Regions from separate parts of the Streptomyces azureus genome, predicted to be linked through region 1. Evidence: riboswitches for the same ligand, from Rfam matches in the RefSeq annotation. Region 1 holds a riboswitch; the other holds the start of a gene.
The links. Region 1 has a riboswitch for glycine ahead of gcvT (glycine cleavage system aminomethyltransferase GcvT). Riboswitches for the same ligand answer to the same signal wherever they lie in the genome.
Positions count from the first base shown of each region.

Region 2: another riboswitch for glycine. It lies ahead of gcvP (aminomethyl-transferring glycine dehydrogenase); the one in region 1 lies ahead of gcvT (glycine cleavage system aminomethyltransferase GcvT).

Region 1 covers NZ_DF968392.1:47,663-54,880, forward strand. The annotation lists gene AOQ53_RS32540 (L-serine ammonia-lyase) at 1-598, opposite strand, end outside; gene glyA (serine hydroxymethyltransferase) at 683-1,945, opposite strand; gene gcvH (glycine cleavage system protein GcvH) at 1,960-2,337, opposite strand; gene gcvT (glycine cleavage system aminomethyltransferase GcvT) at 2,442-3,563, opposite strand; glycine riboswitch at 3,602-3,721, opposite strand; glycine riboswitch at 3,722-3,821, opposite strand; gene AOQ53_RS32560 (AAA family ATPase) at 4,003-4,671, shown strand; gene AOQ53_RS32565 (enhanced serine sensitivity protein SseB) at 4,739-5,533, shown strand; gene AOQ53_RS32570 (enhanced serine sensitivity protein SseB C-terminal domain-containing protein) at 5,666-6,466, shown strand; gene AOQ53_RS32575 (ABC transporter permease) at 6,837-7,218, shown strand, end outside.
Region 2 covers NZ_DF968235.1:6,521-13,738, reverse strand. The annotation lists gene gcvP (aminomethyl-transferring glycine dehydrogenase) at 1-2,360, opposite strand, end outside; glycine riboswitch at 2,538-2,633, opposite strand; gene AOQ53_RS10625 (PRC-barrel domain-containing protein) at 2,747-3,121, shown strand; gene AOQ53_RS10620 (DNA polymerase IV) at 3,161-4,564, opposite strand; gene AOQ53_RS10615 (MerR family transcriptional regulator) at 4,698-5,381, opposite strand; gene AOQ53_RS10610 (bifunctional nuclease family protein) at 5,698-6,171, opposite strand; gene ftsR (transcriptional regulator FtsR) at 6,256-6,990, opposite strand; gene AOQ53_RS40675 (FHA domain-containing protein) at 7,041-7,218, opposite strand, start outside.

The sequences.
Region 1 (7,218 bases):
CGTTCTCCAGCATCAGCGCGGAGATGGACAGGCCCGTCTCCCCGGCCATGCGCAGCAGCTCGTCGCCCGTGCGGAAGGGGTACTTCAGCACGGTGTCGTCGAGCTTGATGCGGTCCGCGCCGACCGCGTCCTCGTCGACGACGAAACCGCCGCCGACCGAGTAGTACGTCTTCGTCAGCAGCTCCGCGCCCGAGGCGTCGTACGCCCACAGGGTCATGCCGTTCGCGTGGTACGGCAGCGCCTTGCGGCGGTGCAGGACCATGTCGTCGTCGTAGGAGAACGCGATGTCGTGCTCGCCCAGCAGGTTCAACCGGCCGTCGGCCTTGATCGTCTCCACCCGCTCGTCGGCCGACTCCACGTCCACCGTGCGCGGCGAGTCGCCCTCGAGACCGAGCAGCACCGCCTTGGGCGTGCCGTGGCCGTGGCCGGTGGCGCCGAGCGAGCCGTAGAGCTCCGCGCGGACCTTCGCGGTCGGGGCCAGCAGTTCCTCGTTGCGCAGCCGCCGCGCGAACATCCGGGCCGCGCGCATCGGGCCGACCGTGTGGGAGCTGGACGGGCCGATGCCGATCGAGAACAGGTCGAAGACCGAGATGGCCACGGGGAACTCCTGACTACGGGGGTGGTGCAGAGGGGGTGGGCGCCGCGCCGCTTGTGGCCGCACGGCGCCCGAAAGGCTTCTTCGTTATGGGTTCAGACCCGGGTAGAGCGGGTGCTTGCCGGCCAGGGCCTTCACCCGGGCCTTGAGGGCCTCCGCGTCGTAGGACGGCTTCAGCGCCTCGGCGATGACGTCCGCGACCTCCGCGAAGTCCTCCGCCTGGAACCCGCGGGTGGCCAGGGCCGGTGTACCGATCCGCAGGCCGGACGTCACCATCGGCGGACGCGGGTCGTTCGGGATGGCGTTCCGGTTGACCGTGATGCCCACCTCGTGGAGGCGGTCCTCGGCCTGCTGTCCGTCCAGCTCCGAGTGGCGCAGGTCGACCAGGACCAGGTGCACGTCCGTGCCGCCGGACAGGACGTCCACGCCCACGGCCCGGACGTCGTCCTTCACCAGACGCTCGGCCAGGATGCGGGCACCCTCCAGCGTACGGCGCTGGCGCTCCTTGAAGTCCTCCGAGGCCGCGACCTTGAAGGCGACCGCCTTGGCCGCGATCACATGCTCCAGCGGACCGCCCTGCTGACCGGGGAAGACAGCCGAGTTGATCTTCTTGGCGAGCTCGGCCGTGGAGAGGATCACACCGCCGCGCGGGCCGCCCAGCGTCTTGTGGGTGGTCGTGGTCACCACGTGCGCGTGCGGGACCGGGTTCGGGTGCAGCCCCGCCGCGACCAGACCGGCGAAGTGCGCCATGTCGACCATCAGGTACGCGCCGACCTCGTCCGCGATCCGGCGGAAGGAGGCGAAGTCCAGCTGCCGCGGGTAGGCCGACCAGCCCGCGACGATCAGCTTCGGCTTCGACTCCTTGGCGAGCCGCTCGACCTCGGCCATGTCGACCCGGCCGTCGTCGCCGACGTGGTAGGCGACGACGTCGTAGAGCTTGCCGGAGAAGTTGATCTTCATGCCGTGGGTCAGGTGCCCGCCGTGCGCGAGGTTCAGACCCATGATGGTGTCGCCCGGCTTGAGCAGCGCGAACATCGCGGCGGCGTTGGCCTGGGCGCCCGAGTGCGGCTGCACGTTGGCGTGCTCGGCGCCGAACAGCTCCTTGATGCGGTCGATCGCGATCTGCTCGACCACGTCGACGTGCTCGCAGCCGCCGTAGTAGCGGCGGCCCGGGTAGCCCTCGGCGTACTTGTTGGTGAGGACCGAGCCCTGCGCCTCCATGACCGCGACCGGCGCGAAGTTCTCCGAGGCGATCATCTCGAGCGTGGACTGCTGCCGGTGCAGCTCGGCGTCGACCGCGGCGGCCACGGCCGGGTCGAGCTCGTGCAGGGGTGTGTTCAGGACGGACATACGGCTACGCCTCCTCAGCCGGCGGAGAACGCGGTGTACTCGTCGGCGGAGAGCAGGTCGCCCGGCTCGTCCGTGACCCGCACCTTGAACAGCCAGCCGCCCTCGAAGGGGGCCGAGTTCACCAGCGACGGGTCGTTCACGACGTCCTCGTTGACCTCGGTGACCTCACCGGAGACGGGGGAGTAGAGGTCGGACACCGACTTGGTCGACTCCAGCTCGCCGCAGGTCTCGCCCGCGGACACGGAGTCACCGACCTCGGGGAGCTGGACGAAGACCACGTCGCCGAGCGCGTTGGCCGCGTGCTCCGTGATGCCGACCGTCGCGACGCCGTCCTCGGCGGCCGACAGCCACTCGTGTTCCTTGCTGTAACGCAGCTGCTGGGGGTTGCTCATGGCCTGGATTCTCCTGTACGCGCGGGAGTGCTGTTGACGGGGGGACTACTGGTGAGCTGGAACGAAGGACCACGGGGGCGCCTGCGGCGGCCCCCGGCCAGTGTCTACTTCTGCCGCTTGTAGAACGGCAGCGCCACGACCTCGTACGGCTCGTGACTGCCCCGGATGTCCACGGCCACGCCGGGTGTGCCGGGCGCGGCGTGCGCGGCGTCGACGTACGCCATCGCGATCGGCTTGCCGAGGGTGGGGGAGGGGGCGCCGGAGGTGACCTCGCCGATCACCTCGCCGCCGGCCACGACCGCGTACCCGGCGCGCGGGACCCGGCGGCCCTCGGCGACGAGCCCGACCAGCACGCGGGGCGGGTTCTGCTCGGCGCGGGCGGCGGCCTCCCGCAGGGCCTCGCGGCCCACGAAGTCGCCCTCCTTCTCGAACTTCACCACCCGGCCGAGCCCGGCGTCGAAGGGCGTCAGGGAGGTGCTCAGCTCGTGCCCGTACAGCGGCATGCCCGCCTCCAGACGCAGTGTGTCGCGGCAGGACAGCCCGCAGGGGACCAGACCGGCGCCCTCGCCCGCCTTGGTCAGGGCCTGCCACAGCTCGACCGCGTGCTCCGGCTTCACGAACAGCTCGAAGCCGTCCTCGCCGGTGTAGCCGGTGCGGGCGATCAGCGCCGGGACGCCCGCGACCGTGCCCGGCAGACCGGCGTAGTACTTCAGGCCGTCGAGGTCGGCGTCGGTGAGGGACTTCAGGATCCCCGGGGACTCCGGTCCCTGCACGGCGATCAGCGCGTAGGCGTCCCGGTCGTCACGCACCTCGGCGTCGAAGCCCGCGGAACGTTCCGCCAGGGCGTCCAGGACGACCTGGGCGTTGGAGGCGTTGGCGACGACCATGTACTCGGTCTCCGCGAGCCGGTAGACGATCAGGTCGTCGAGGATGCCGCCGTCGGCCCGGCAGATCATGGTGTAGCGGGCGCGGCCGGGCTTGACGCCGCCGATGTTGCCCACCAGGGCGTGGTCGAGGAGGGCGGCGGCCTGCGGACCGGTGACGGTGATCTCCCCCATGTGGGAGAGGTCGAACAGGCCGGCCTTCGTGCGCACGGCGTTGTGCTCGTCGCGCTCGGAGCCGTAGCGCAGGGGCATGTCCCAGCCGGCGAAGTCGGTCATCGTCGCGCCGAGCGAACGATGCAGGGCATCGAGCGCGGTGTGGCGGAGTTCTCCTGTACTGCTCATCGGTCGGTCGTCTCCAAGGGCATGACGGGCGAGGTCGTTCCTCCCCATCTGTCATCGGAACCTGAGAGGTTCGCCATGACCACACGGTCCTGGCTTGCACCTTGGGTGGAGCCGCACCCCTTGTCCTGGACAGGGGAAGGCCCGCTTTTCAGATGTGCCTCGCCCGCGCGGTAACGGGGCCTGAGAGATTCAAGGGAGGGACTTGCTCCTTCGGCGCCCCAGCGTCAGCGATGCTGGGAACTCTCCCGCGCGGATTCAAACGGCCGGTATGCAGTTGGCGCGCACATCATTGCACGCATCGTCGCGGGGTGGCAGGGGCACCACCCTGTAGCAGGCCTGTTGCAGGAAGAGGACTAAAACCAGAGAGATCGGGCATTACCTTCTCTTTACACTCAGCGGGGATGGGACTCCGTACCTGGCCCCAGGGGAGGACATCACGGTGAACAGGACCACCGCGTACGCCACGACATCGGGCGTCGCGCTGCCCGAGCAGCCGGCCGCTCCGGCACGGGCGGCCTGCGGCCCGCTGCCGGTGCCGGTCGTCCGCGATCTGCGCGAGCGCGCCGGCCGCAGCCCGCACGCGCTGCTCTTCGGCCCCCGCGACCTCGTCGTGGTCACGGGCCTGCCCGGCAGCGGCAAGTCCACGCTGATGCGGCGCACCGTGCCCGGCCGGCGCATCGACTCCCAGGACACCCGCGACCGCTGGGACGGCCGCATGCCGCGCTTCCTGCCGTACGCGGTCTACCGCCCGCTCGTCCGCCTCGCCCACTACGCCGGGCTGCGCCGCGCCCTGCGCGCCGGCGAGGGCGTCGTCGTGCACGACTGCGGCACCCAGGCCTGGGTCCGCCGCTGGCTGGCCCGCGAGGCCCGCCGCCGGGACGGCACCCTGCATCTGCTCATGCTCGACGTCACCCCCGAGGAGGCCCTGGCCGGCCAGCGAGACCGCGGCCGCGGTGTCTCGCGGTACGCCTTCCTGCGCCACCGTGCGGCGACCACCCACCTGCTGCGCGCCGTGGAGCGGGGCGAACTGCCCGCGGGCTGCGGCTCGGCGATCCTCGTCGACCGGGACGCGGCGGACACCCTGCGCCGGATCGGGTTCACGGGCTGACCGCAGGCGGCCGGCGAGACGCTAGCCTTTTGAGCCACAGCAGTGGTTCCAGGCAGGCGGTAGGCAGATGGACTTCCCGGCGGACTTCTCCGCGGACTTCCCGGCGCACACGCAGACCCACCCGCACGGCGGATGGCCAGGCAACGAACTGGAGGAGGTGCTCTCGGCCTCCCTCGGCGCCGGGCCGTCGGCCGGCGGGCGGATCGTCGAGGTGCTCGGCCGGAGTTTCGTCTGGGTCCCCCTGCCGAGCGGCGGCGGCCCGCGGAGCGGTCCCCTCGACCTGCCCGGCATCGAGATCGAGGGCCAGGCGTACGTACCGGTGTTCAGCTCCGAGGAGCAGTTCCGCCAGGTCGTCGGCTCCCACATGTCCTACACCATCGCGCCCGCCGTGGAGTTCGCCCGCGGCCTGCCCCCGCACGCCGGGATAGCCGTCAACCCGGGCGGCGTGGTCGGCATACCGCTCCCGCCGCCCGCCGTGGCCGAGCTGTGCCGGGCCGGCCGGACGCCCCTGGACGGCCCCGCGAGCGGCGGCCGGGTCCGCCTCTTCGAGCCCGACTGGCAGGACGACCCGGTGGACTTCCTCGCCGCCGCCTCCGCCGAGTTCGAGGCGATCGGCGTCGTCGTCACGGCCCGCCGCTGCCTCGCCGCGATCGAGACCGCCGACCCGGTGATGTTCGTGGGCGTCGAACTCTCCCAGTGGGAAGGCGACCTGCGGGCCCTCCCACTGGACGCCCTGTCCCGGGCCGTCACCAGGTCCCCGGCCCCGTGGCAGGTCAACCTGGTCCTCCTGGACGTGGCGGAGGACCCGGTGGGTCACTGGATGCGGGAGCGGGTGCGCCCGTTCTTTCAGCGGGCTCACTAGCGAACGCTCCCACGAGTGAGGCGCGCGGCCGGCCACGGCCGGACCCGCACCCGCCGGACGAGGCAAGTCCCGAGTCGGCGGGCGGGCTTAAGCTAGGTCACGGTCGAGGCGTTGTACGAAGGGGCGGTAAAGGTGAGCGCGAGCGGCACGGCCGCGGCCGGACAGGTCGAGCACATGCTGCGCCAGGTCACGCCCGGGCGTTACGACGCCTACGAGGCACTCCTGCGCGCGCTCGCGACCCCGCACTCCGGCCAGATCTGGATGCTCCTCTGGCACGGCCAGGCGGGCTCCCCCGACGCCCAGTACGGGAACATGGAGGTCGACGGCTACGGCTACGCCCCCTGTGTGACCTCCGCCCAGGAGCTCTCGGCCAGCGGCTGGAACCGCTCGTACGAGGTGGTCGACGGAGTCGACGTCGCCCGCGCCCTCTACCCCGACCACTACGGCCTCTGGCTCAACCCGCACGCCCCCGGCGGCGGCGTCGGCATCCCCTGGCTCGACCTGCGCCGGATCGCCACGGGCCTGGACCGCCAGCCCGCCGGCCCGCTGCGGCTGTCCGAACCGGCCATCGAGATCCCGCAGTTCTACGCCCTGCTCGCGCAGAACGCCCACCGCACCCCGGCCGTCCGCTCGCTGCGCCGGGCCTGGGTACAGCCCGCGCTGGGCGCGCCGTATCTCGCCATCGGACTGGATGTGTACGACACCTCGCCGCCGGCCGTGGATTCAGTGCGCGCGATGATGCAGCAGTCCCTCGGTGCCGTACCGGACGGGCTGCCCGTCTCGACCGTCGCCATGTCCGACGAACACGACCCGGTCGCCATGTGGCTGCGCGCGAACGCCCGCCCCTTCTACGACCGTGAGGCCCATGCCACGGCCCCCGTCCAGGCCCCGGCCTCCGGCCACGGCTTCCCCCCGGCCCAGGGCAGGTACTGACCCGGCCCGCACCGGCCGTTGCCGCGCCGGCCGTCCAGCTCGCGGGTGCCAGGTGCTCTGCGCGCAATGCGCATGTTTCAAGGCCGTATCGTCCGGACCACGTGCCCGCGTGTCCGGATAACGGAATCCCCCAGTCGGCATCACGGTTGCGCATACTTTCTCCACCAGGCCTGGCGTGTGATCGTAAGCGCGTTGAAGACTCGCCTCTCAGGCGCGAGGCCGTCGATCCTGTGAGCGATACCAAGCGAAGGATCGGCCTGACGGTGGCCGTACCATCTGCGGACGCCGCGCCATAGCCACAGTGGAGCAAGCCGCCGACAACGGTGGGCAAGGGGGCCGGTGACCACCGGCGAGAAGGGGCAGGGCACTTGTGACGGCACCGATCGAGACCACCGGATCGCAGGCCGAGGCCCAGCCGGAGGCCGTGCTGGCGGGTGTGAAGTCCCAGAACATCGAGGGCCGGTCCCTCGGGCAGATCGCCTGGACCCGCTTCAAGCGCGACAAGGTGGCGGTGGCGGGCGGCGTCGTGGTCGTGCTGCTCATCCTGACGGCCGCCCTGTCCCGTCCGCTTCAGTCGCTGCTGGGCCTCGACCCCAACGCCTTCCACCAGGACCTCATCGACCCCAACACCACGCTCCCCAAGGGCGACTTCGGCGGCATGAGCTGGGACCACCCGCTCGGTGTGGAGCCGAAGTTCGGGCGCGACATCCTCGCCCGCATCCTGGAGGGCTCCTGGGTCTCCCTCGTCGTCG
Region 2 (7,218 bases), on a different contig from region 1:
ACCGCGACCTGCGTGGCCCGCTTCAGCCCCTCGCCGCCCATGAGCCGGACGTACGCCCAGGAGATGGGCAGGATGCCGGCGGAACCCCACGGCGCCGCGGAGATGGGACCGACGCCCGTCTCCGGGCCCGCCTCGGGCTGGAGCGGGTGGTTCGGCAGGTACGGCGCGAGGTGCTCACGCACCGCCACCGGGCCGACGCCGGGACCTCCGCCGCCGTGCGGGATACAGAAGGTCTTGTGCAGGTTCAGGTGCGAGACGTCACCGCCGAAGTGCCCCGGCTTGGCGAGCCCCACGAGCGCGTTGAGGTTGGCCCCGTCGACGTAGACCTGCCCGCCCGCCTCGTGCACCTGCGCGCAGATGTCGGCGACGTGCTCTTCGAACACACCGTGGGTGGACGGGTACGTGATCATCAGCACCGACAGCTCGTCGCGGTACTGCTCGATCTTCGCCCGCAGGTCCTCGACGTCGATCTCGCCGTCCTCGGCGGTCTTCACGACGACGACCTTCATGCCCGCCATCACCGCGCTGGCGGCGTTGGTGCCGTGCGCGGACGACGGGATCAGGCACACGATGCGCTGCTCGTCCCCGTTGGCCCGGTGGTACCCGCGTACGGCGAGCAGACCGGCCAGCTCGCCCTGCGACCCGGCGTTCGGCTGGAGGGACACCTTGTCGTACCCGGTGACCTCGGCGAGACGGTCCTCCAGCTCGTGGATGAGCGTGAGGTAGCCCCCGGCCTGCTCGGCGGGCGCGAAGGGGTGCAGCTGCCCGAACTCGGGCCAGGTGACCGGCTCCATCTCCGTGGTCGCGTTGAGCTTCATGGTGCAGGAGCCCAGCGGGATCATGCCCCGGTCGAGCGCGTAGTCGCGGTCGGCCAGCCGGCGCAGGTAGCGCAGCATGGCGGTCTCGGAGCGGTGCTGGTGGAAGACGGGGTGTGTCATGTATTCGTCGGTGCGCAGCAGCGCGTCCGGAAGCCCGTCCTCGGTGGCCGCGTCCAGCGCCTCGATGACACCCTCGACACCGAAGGCGGCCCAGACGGCACGCAGCTGGGCCCGCGTGGTGGTCTCGTCGCAGGCGATCGAGACGTGGTCGGCGTCGACGAGACGGAGGTTGACCCCGTTCTCCCGCGCGGCGGCCACGACGTCGGCGGCCCGGCCCTCGACGCGCACGGTCAGCGTGTCGAAGTAGGAGCCGTGCACGACCTCGACACCGCCGTTCGCGAGCCCGGCGGCGAGAACCGTGGCGTACCGGTGGGTGCGCCGCGCGATGCCCTTCAGGCCCTCCGGCCCGTGGTAGACGGCGTACATGCCGGCCATGACGGCGAGCAGCACCTGCGCGGTGCAGATGTTGCTGGTCGCCTTCTCACGGCGGATGTGCTGCTCACGCGTCTGCAGTGCCAGCCGGTAGGCCTTGTTGCCGTCGGCGTCCACGGACACGCCGACGAGCCGCCCGGGCAGGCTGCGCGCCATCTTCTCCTTGACCGCCATGTAGCCGGCATGCGGACCGCCGAAGCCCATCGGCACACCGAAGCGCTGCGTCGTCCCGACGGCGATGTCCGCGCCGAGCTCACCGGGCGACTTCAGCAGCGTCAGCGCGAGCAGATCGGCGGCGACGGTGACGAGCGCCCCGAGCTCGTGCGCCTGGTCGATGACCGGCTTGATGTCCCGAACGGCTCCGGAGGCGCCCGGGTACTGGATCAGCACGCCATTGATCTCGCGCTCGGCGATCTCGGCGGGGATGCCCTCACCGAGGTCGGCGACGACGACCTCGACGCCGGCCGGCTCTGCCCGGGTCTGGATCACGGCGATGGTCTGCGGCAGCGCGTCCGCATCGACCAGGAACAGGCCCCTCTTGTTCTTGCCGAGCCGCCGCGACAGGGCCATGGCCTCAGCGGCCGCGGTGCCCTCGTCGAGCAGCGAGGCACCGGAGGTGGGCAGTCCGGTGAGGTCGGCGACCATGGTCTGGAAGTTGAGCAGCGCCTCGAGCCGTCCCTGCGAGATCTCCGGCTGGTACGGCGTGTAGGCCGTGTACCAGGCCGGGTTCTCCATGACGTTGCGCATGATGACCGGCGGCGTGAACGTGCCGTAGTACCCGAGCCCGATCATGGAGCCGAGGACCTGGTTGCGGTCGGCGAGGGAGCGCAGCTCGGCGATCACCTCGGCCTCGCTGCGGGCGCCCGGCAGGTCCAGCGCCTCGGCGCTCTTGATCACGGCCGGGACCGCGGCGGCCGTGAGCTCGTCCAGCGAGCCGTAGCCGACCTGCGCGAGCATCTTGGCGCGGGCCTCGTGGTCGGGGCCGATGTGGCGCTGCTCGAAGGGAACTGCCTCTTCGAGCTCGGAGAGCGGAATGCGATGGGCGGTCATTTGCGGAGGCCTCCTGGTCTGACACGACCTTCGAGGGGCACCACGGCACGGGTACCCGAACGGCCTCCCCCTCTGTCATCTCGACCTGAGAGCTTCACCGGATCGCCCGAAGGCCTCCGGCTTTCACCGTCGGTGAGAGCGGAAGCCGTCGACACCCGCCCTGCTTTCCAGAGTGACCTCGTCCGTGCGGTACGTGAGCCTGAGAGATTCCGGGGAGGATTTGCTCCTTCGGCGCCTCCGATGGTGTCTGGAGGACTCTCCCGCACGGGGTCAGCAGCCGCTGCCAGCGTACCAGCGCGGTCAACGCACGAACCTTCGAGTGGCCGCTTCTCCGATTGTGCCGTTTTGTAGTGCTTACGGATGAGTTGCGACCATGTGGAGGGCCCGTGCGAACCGATATCGATCCGCGCAACCTGATCGGCCGCAAGGCGTTCGACCGCAACGGAACCAGGATCGGCACGATCGACGAGGTCTACCTCGACGACGCCACCGGCGAGCCGGAGTGGGCGGCCATACGGACCGGCCTGTTCAGCAGGGACGCTTTCGTCCCACTCGAGCCGAGTGAACTGATTGACGGCGCCCTCCACGTGCCCTTCGACCGCGCCCTGATCAAAGACGCCCCCGACTTCGGCGTGGGCCGCCACCTCTCCCCGGAACAGGAACTCCAGCTCTACCACCACTACGGCCTGGACGTCGCCGCACCTCCCCCGCTCGCGGACCACGACTACGGCAAACTGGCAGGCACGGACGAGACGGCCTGAAGCCCCGGCAAGCCGTCCAACTGCCAGCCGTCCAGGCGTCTAAGGGGCAGTGGACCGCAGCCCCACAGCTCCGGACGCGCCCTCCGGCCCGCCGCTGTCCTCCGGTCTCGATAACACCAGCGGCAACGGATCCGCCGGTTCCAGATCCGGATCGTCGACCCGGAAGGTGCGCACCCGCCCGGGCTCCGAGCCGGGCGTCTCGAACCGCACGGTGACCCGCCCCAGACCGCTGCCCTGCACCCACCCGTGCCCGAACGCGGCGTGCCGTACGTCGTGCCCGGCCGGCCACAGCCGCTCGGCGAGCGCCGGCTGCTCCTCGGCCGGCGCCACGGCAGGCTCCTCGACCGGCCCCTGCCCCGGCGTCCGCTCCCCCGCCGCCTGCGCGAAGAGATCCTCCTGCGTGTAGTCGGCGAGCCCGCTGACGCCCACCCCGAGCAGCCGCACACCGCCCGTCGTGTCGACCGAGTCGAGCAACCGGGCCGCCGCCTCGCGGATCACCCCGGGATCGTCCGTCGGCCCGCGCAGCGTCTCGGACCGGGTGAGCGTCGAGAAGTCGTACCGCCGCACCTTCAGCACGATCGTCCGCCCGGACAGGCCGGCCCCGCGCAGCCGCCGCACGCACCGGTCGGCGAGCCGCTGCACCTCGAGGCCGACCCGCACCCGGTCGTGGATGTCCACGTCGTAGGTGTCCTCGACCGACACCGACTTCGCCTCCCGCTCCGCCACCACGGGCCGGTCGTCCCGCGCGAGCGCCATGGCGTAGAGGCCGTGCCCGTGCGACTTTCCCAGCAGCCGGACCATTTCGTCCTCGCCCGCCTCGACGATCTCCTCGATCGTGGTGATCCCGGCCCGCCGCAGGTGGTCGCCCGTCGCCGGCCCGACCCCCGGCAGTGTCCGCACCGACATCGGACCGAGCATCGCCCGCTCGGTCCCCGGCTCGATCACCACCAGCCCGTCGGGCTTGGCCTGCTCCGAGGCGATTTTCGCGAGCATCTTGGAGGCGGCGAGCCCGACCGACCCCGTGAGCCCGGTGACGGCCCGTATGTCCGCGCGCAGCCGCGCCCCGACCAGCCGCGCCGACTGCTCGTCCCAGGCCGCTCCCCCGGCCTCCAGGTCCACGAACGCCTCGTCCAGGCTCAGCGGCTCCACCAGCGGCGACAACGCCCGCAGCAGCTCCATCACCCGCTCGCTGATCGCCTTGTAGAACCCGAAGCGCGGCACGAGATACGCGGCGTTGGGCGCGAGACGCCTGGCCTGCCCCATCGGCATCGCCGAATGCACACCGAAGACCCTGGCCTCGTACGACGCCGTGGCCACGACGCCCCGCGGCCCCAGCCCGCCCACGACCACGGCCTTCCCGCGCAGACTCGGCTTGGACGCCTGCTCCACCGAGGCGAAGAAGGCATCCATGTCGAGATGCAGGATCGTGGGCGCGGTTCTCACATCTCCGATGCTGCCCTACGCCACTGACAACGCCCCGGACAACCGCCCTGACGCCCTGAGGGAAACCTCTTGCAGTCCCGTGCGGAAACGTCCCGCCCGTAACGGCCGCCAGGGCACCGCACCGCCGGGCGGCTCAAACGGCCCGATTCCGCCGCCGCGCCAGCTCGTCCGCCGGGTTGGGCCCGACCAGCGTCTCCCCGGTGTCGACCCGCTCCCCGTGCAGCTGGGACAGCGCGCTCTCGACATCGCGCCACACCACGCCCACGGCGATCCCGAAGACACCCTGGCCCCCTTGCAGCAGGGCATGGACCTCGTCCGGTGAGGTGCACTCGTAGACCGTCGCCCCGTCACTCATCAGCGTCATCCGCTCCAGGTCGCGGAAACCGCGTTCCCTGAGATGCTTGACGGCCGTGCGGATGTTCTGGAGCGACACCCCGGTGTCGAGGAACCTCTTGACGATCTTCAGGACGACGACGTCCCGGAAGCTGTACAGCCGCTGCGTTCCCGACCCGTAGGCGGGACGCACGCTCGGCTCGACGAGGCCCGTGCGGGCCCAGTAGTCCAGCTGCCGGTAGGTGATACCGGCAGCCGCGCAGGCCGTTGGCCCGCGATAGCCGATCTGCTCGGACGCCATGGAAGTCGTCCCTCCGATGCTCGGCACGGCCGTCGGTCGCTGCGGAGCGTGATCTGCCACGCCGCCGGGCTGGGGACACCCCCCGCTCTGGCGGAGTCGTGAGCCCGGGGGAGGGTACGGACCGCTCGCCCTGAGACTGCGCTCGGGGCCACCCCCAGCCGTACCGTCGCCGCTGCTTCTCACGCCGACCTCCGTCCTTGACCTGCCTTCTCGACGGTAGGCAGTCACCAGGGGCGCGTCAACGATCGCCACACTCGCCACGCCGAGTGATAATCACCCTAAGAGTGGTTTCCCGTGCCCCGCCGCGGGGAAAGGCTAGCCGAATGCCTCCGATACGGGCCGCGTGACGCTTTCACTCGCCTGAGGCACATGCGGGCAATTCGCCCGCCGCACATGCGGCGGGCGGCCCTGCCGCGGACCACATCGTCCGCCGGGCCGCCCAGACGTCTCACCGACCACTGATTCTCCCCGCCATCCGGCTCTTGCCGGAAGCCGGAGCTCACTGGCTGCTGCTGCCGAAGTCCTCCGGGGAGATCTGGTCGAGGAACTCGCGGAACTTCTCCACCTCGTCCTCCTGCTCGTCCGGGATCGCGATACCGGCGTCGTCGAGCACCGTGTCACTGCCGTAGATCGGCGTACCGGTGCGCAGGGCCAGCGCTATGGCGTCGGACGGGCGGGCGCTCACCTCGACGCCACTGGCGAAGACCAGCTCCGCGTAGAAGACGCCCTCACGCAGGTCCGTGATGCGCACTTCCGTGAGCTCCTGACCGACGGCTTCCAGCACGTCCTTGAACAGGTCGTGGGTCAGTGGCCGCGCAGGAGCCATGCCCTGCTGGGCGAAGGCGATCGCCGTCGCCTCCCCCGGTCCGATCCAGATGGGGAGGTAACGGTCGCCTCCCACTTCACGCAGCAGCACGATCGGTTGGTTGGAGGGCATTTCCACCCGGACACCTACGACATCGAGCTCGTTCACACAGTAACCCTAGGCCGTGCTCGGGATGTTTGGGTAGTCGGGCCGGGAACGGGCGCCTGATCCGGCCCTCCGCGACCAGCCGTCTCAGGGCAGTCGCACCCCGAGCGCCGTCTGCACAAGCGCGGCGTGCAGCTTCACCGTGAGCCCCGCCAGCTCCTTGGTGCGGTCCTCCGCATGAGCCCTGGTCTGCGGGTTCCGGTGCCGCTTCAACGGGGCCACCACCTGGTCCACGAGCCCGGCTTCGCGATCGGCGGCGGCCTTCATCACCCGCAGGTGCCGCGGCTCGATCCCGAACCGCCCCAGCTCGGCGATCAGCGAGGCCACCGTGGCCGCCTCCGCGTCGTACACCCCGCCCTCCAGTGGGGTGACGAGCCCGTACGACTCCCACTCCCCGAGCTCCTCCTCACCGACACCGGCGGCGGCGAGCAGCTCCTCGCGCCCGATTCTGGCCGCCGTGGGCGCCTCGGGAGACTCGGGCACGATGTCGCCGTCACGCTGACGTCCCAGCGCCGGCAGCTGGACGGCCTCACCGCGCTCCATGGCCTCCAGGTGTTCGCGGATCACCTTCAGGGGCAGATAGTGGTCCCGCTGCATCCTCAAGACGTGACCGAGACGCTCGACGTCGTGTGCGCTGAACTTGCGATACCCCGACGGGGTCCGCTGCGGCTCGATGAGCCCCTCCGCCTCCAGGAAACGGATCTTGGAGATGGTGACTTCGGGAAACTCGTCGCGCAGTGCGTTCAGCACCGTGCCGATGCTCATCAGCCTGTCCGTGGCGGCGGCGCCGTGCCCGGCACCGCCGCTCGGTGTTTGAAGCATGGACCTTCCCTGACGGACGGACCTTCGCGGGGTTCCCCGGACGGATCCGGTCAGTAGCCCCGCTGGCTGGCGTAGAAGACCAGCCGGTACTTGCCGATCTGCACCTCGTCGCCGTTGTTCAGGGCGACCTGGTCGATCCGCTCGCGGTTCACGTACGTGCCGTTCAGGCTGCCCACGTCGGCCACCGTGAACGAACCGTCCTGGCCTCGGCGGAACTCCACATGCCGC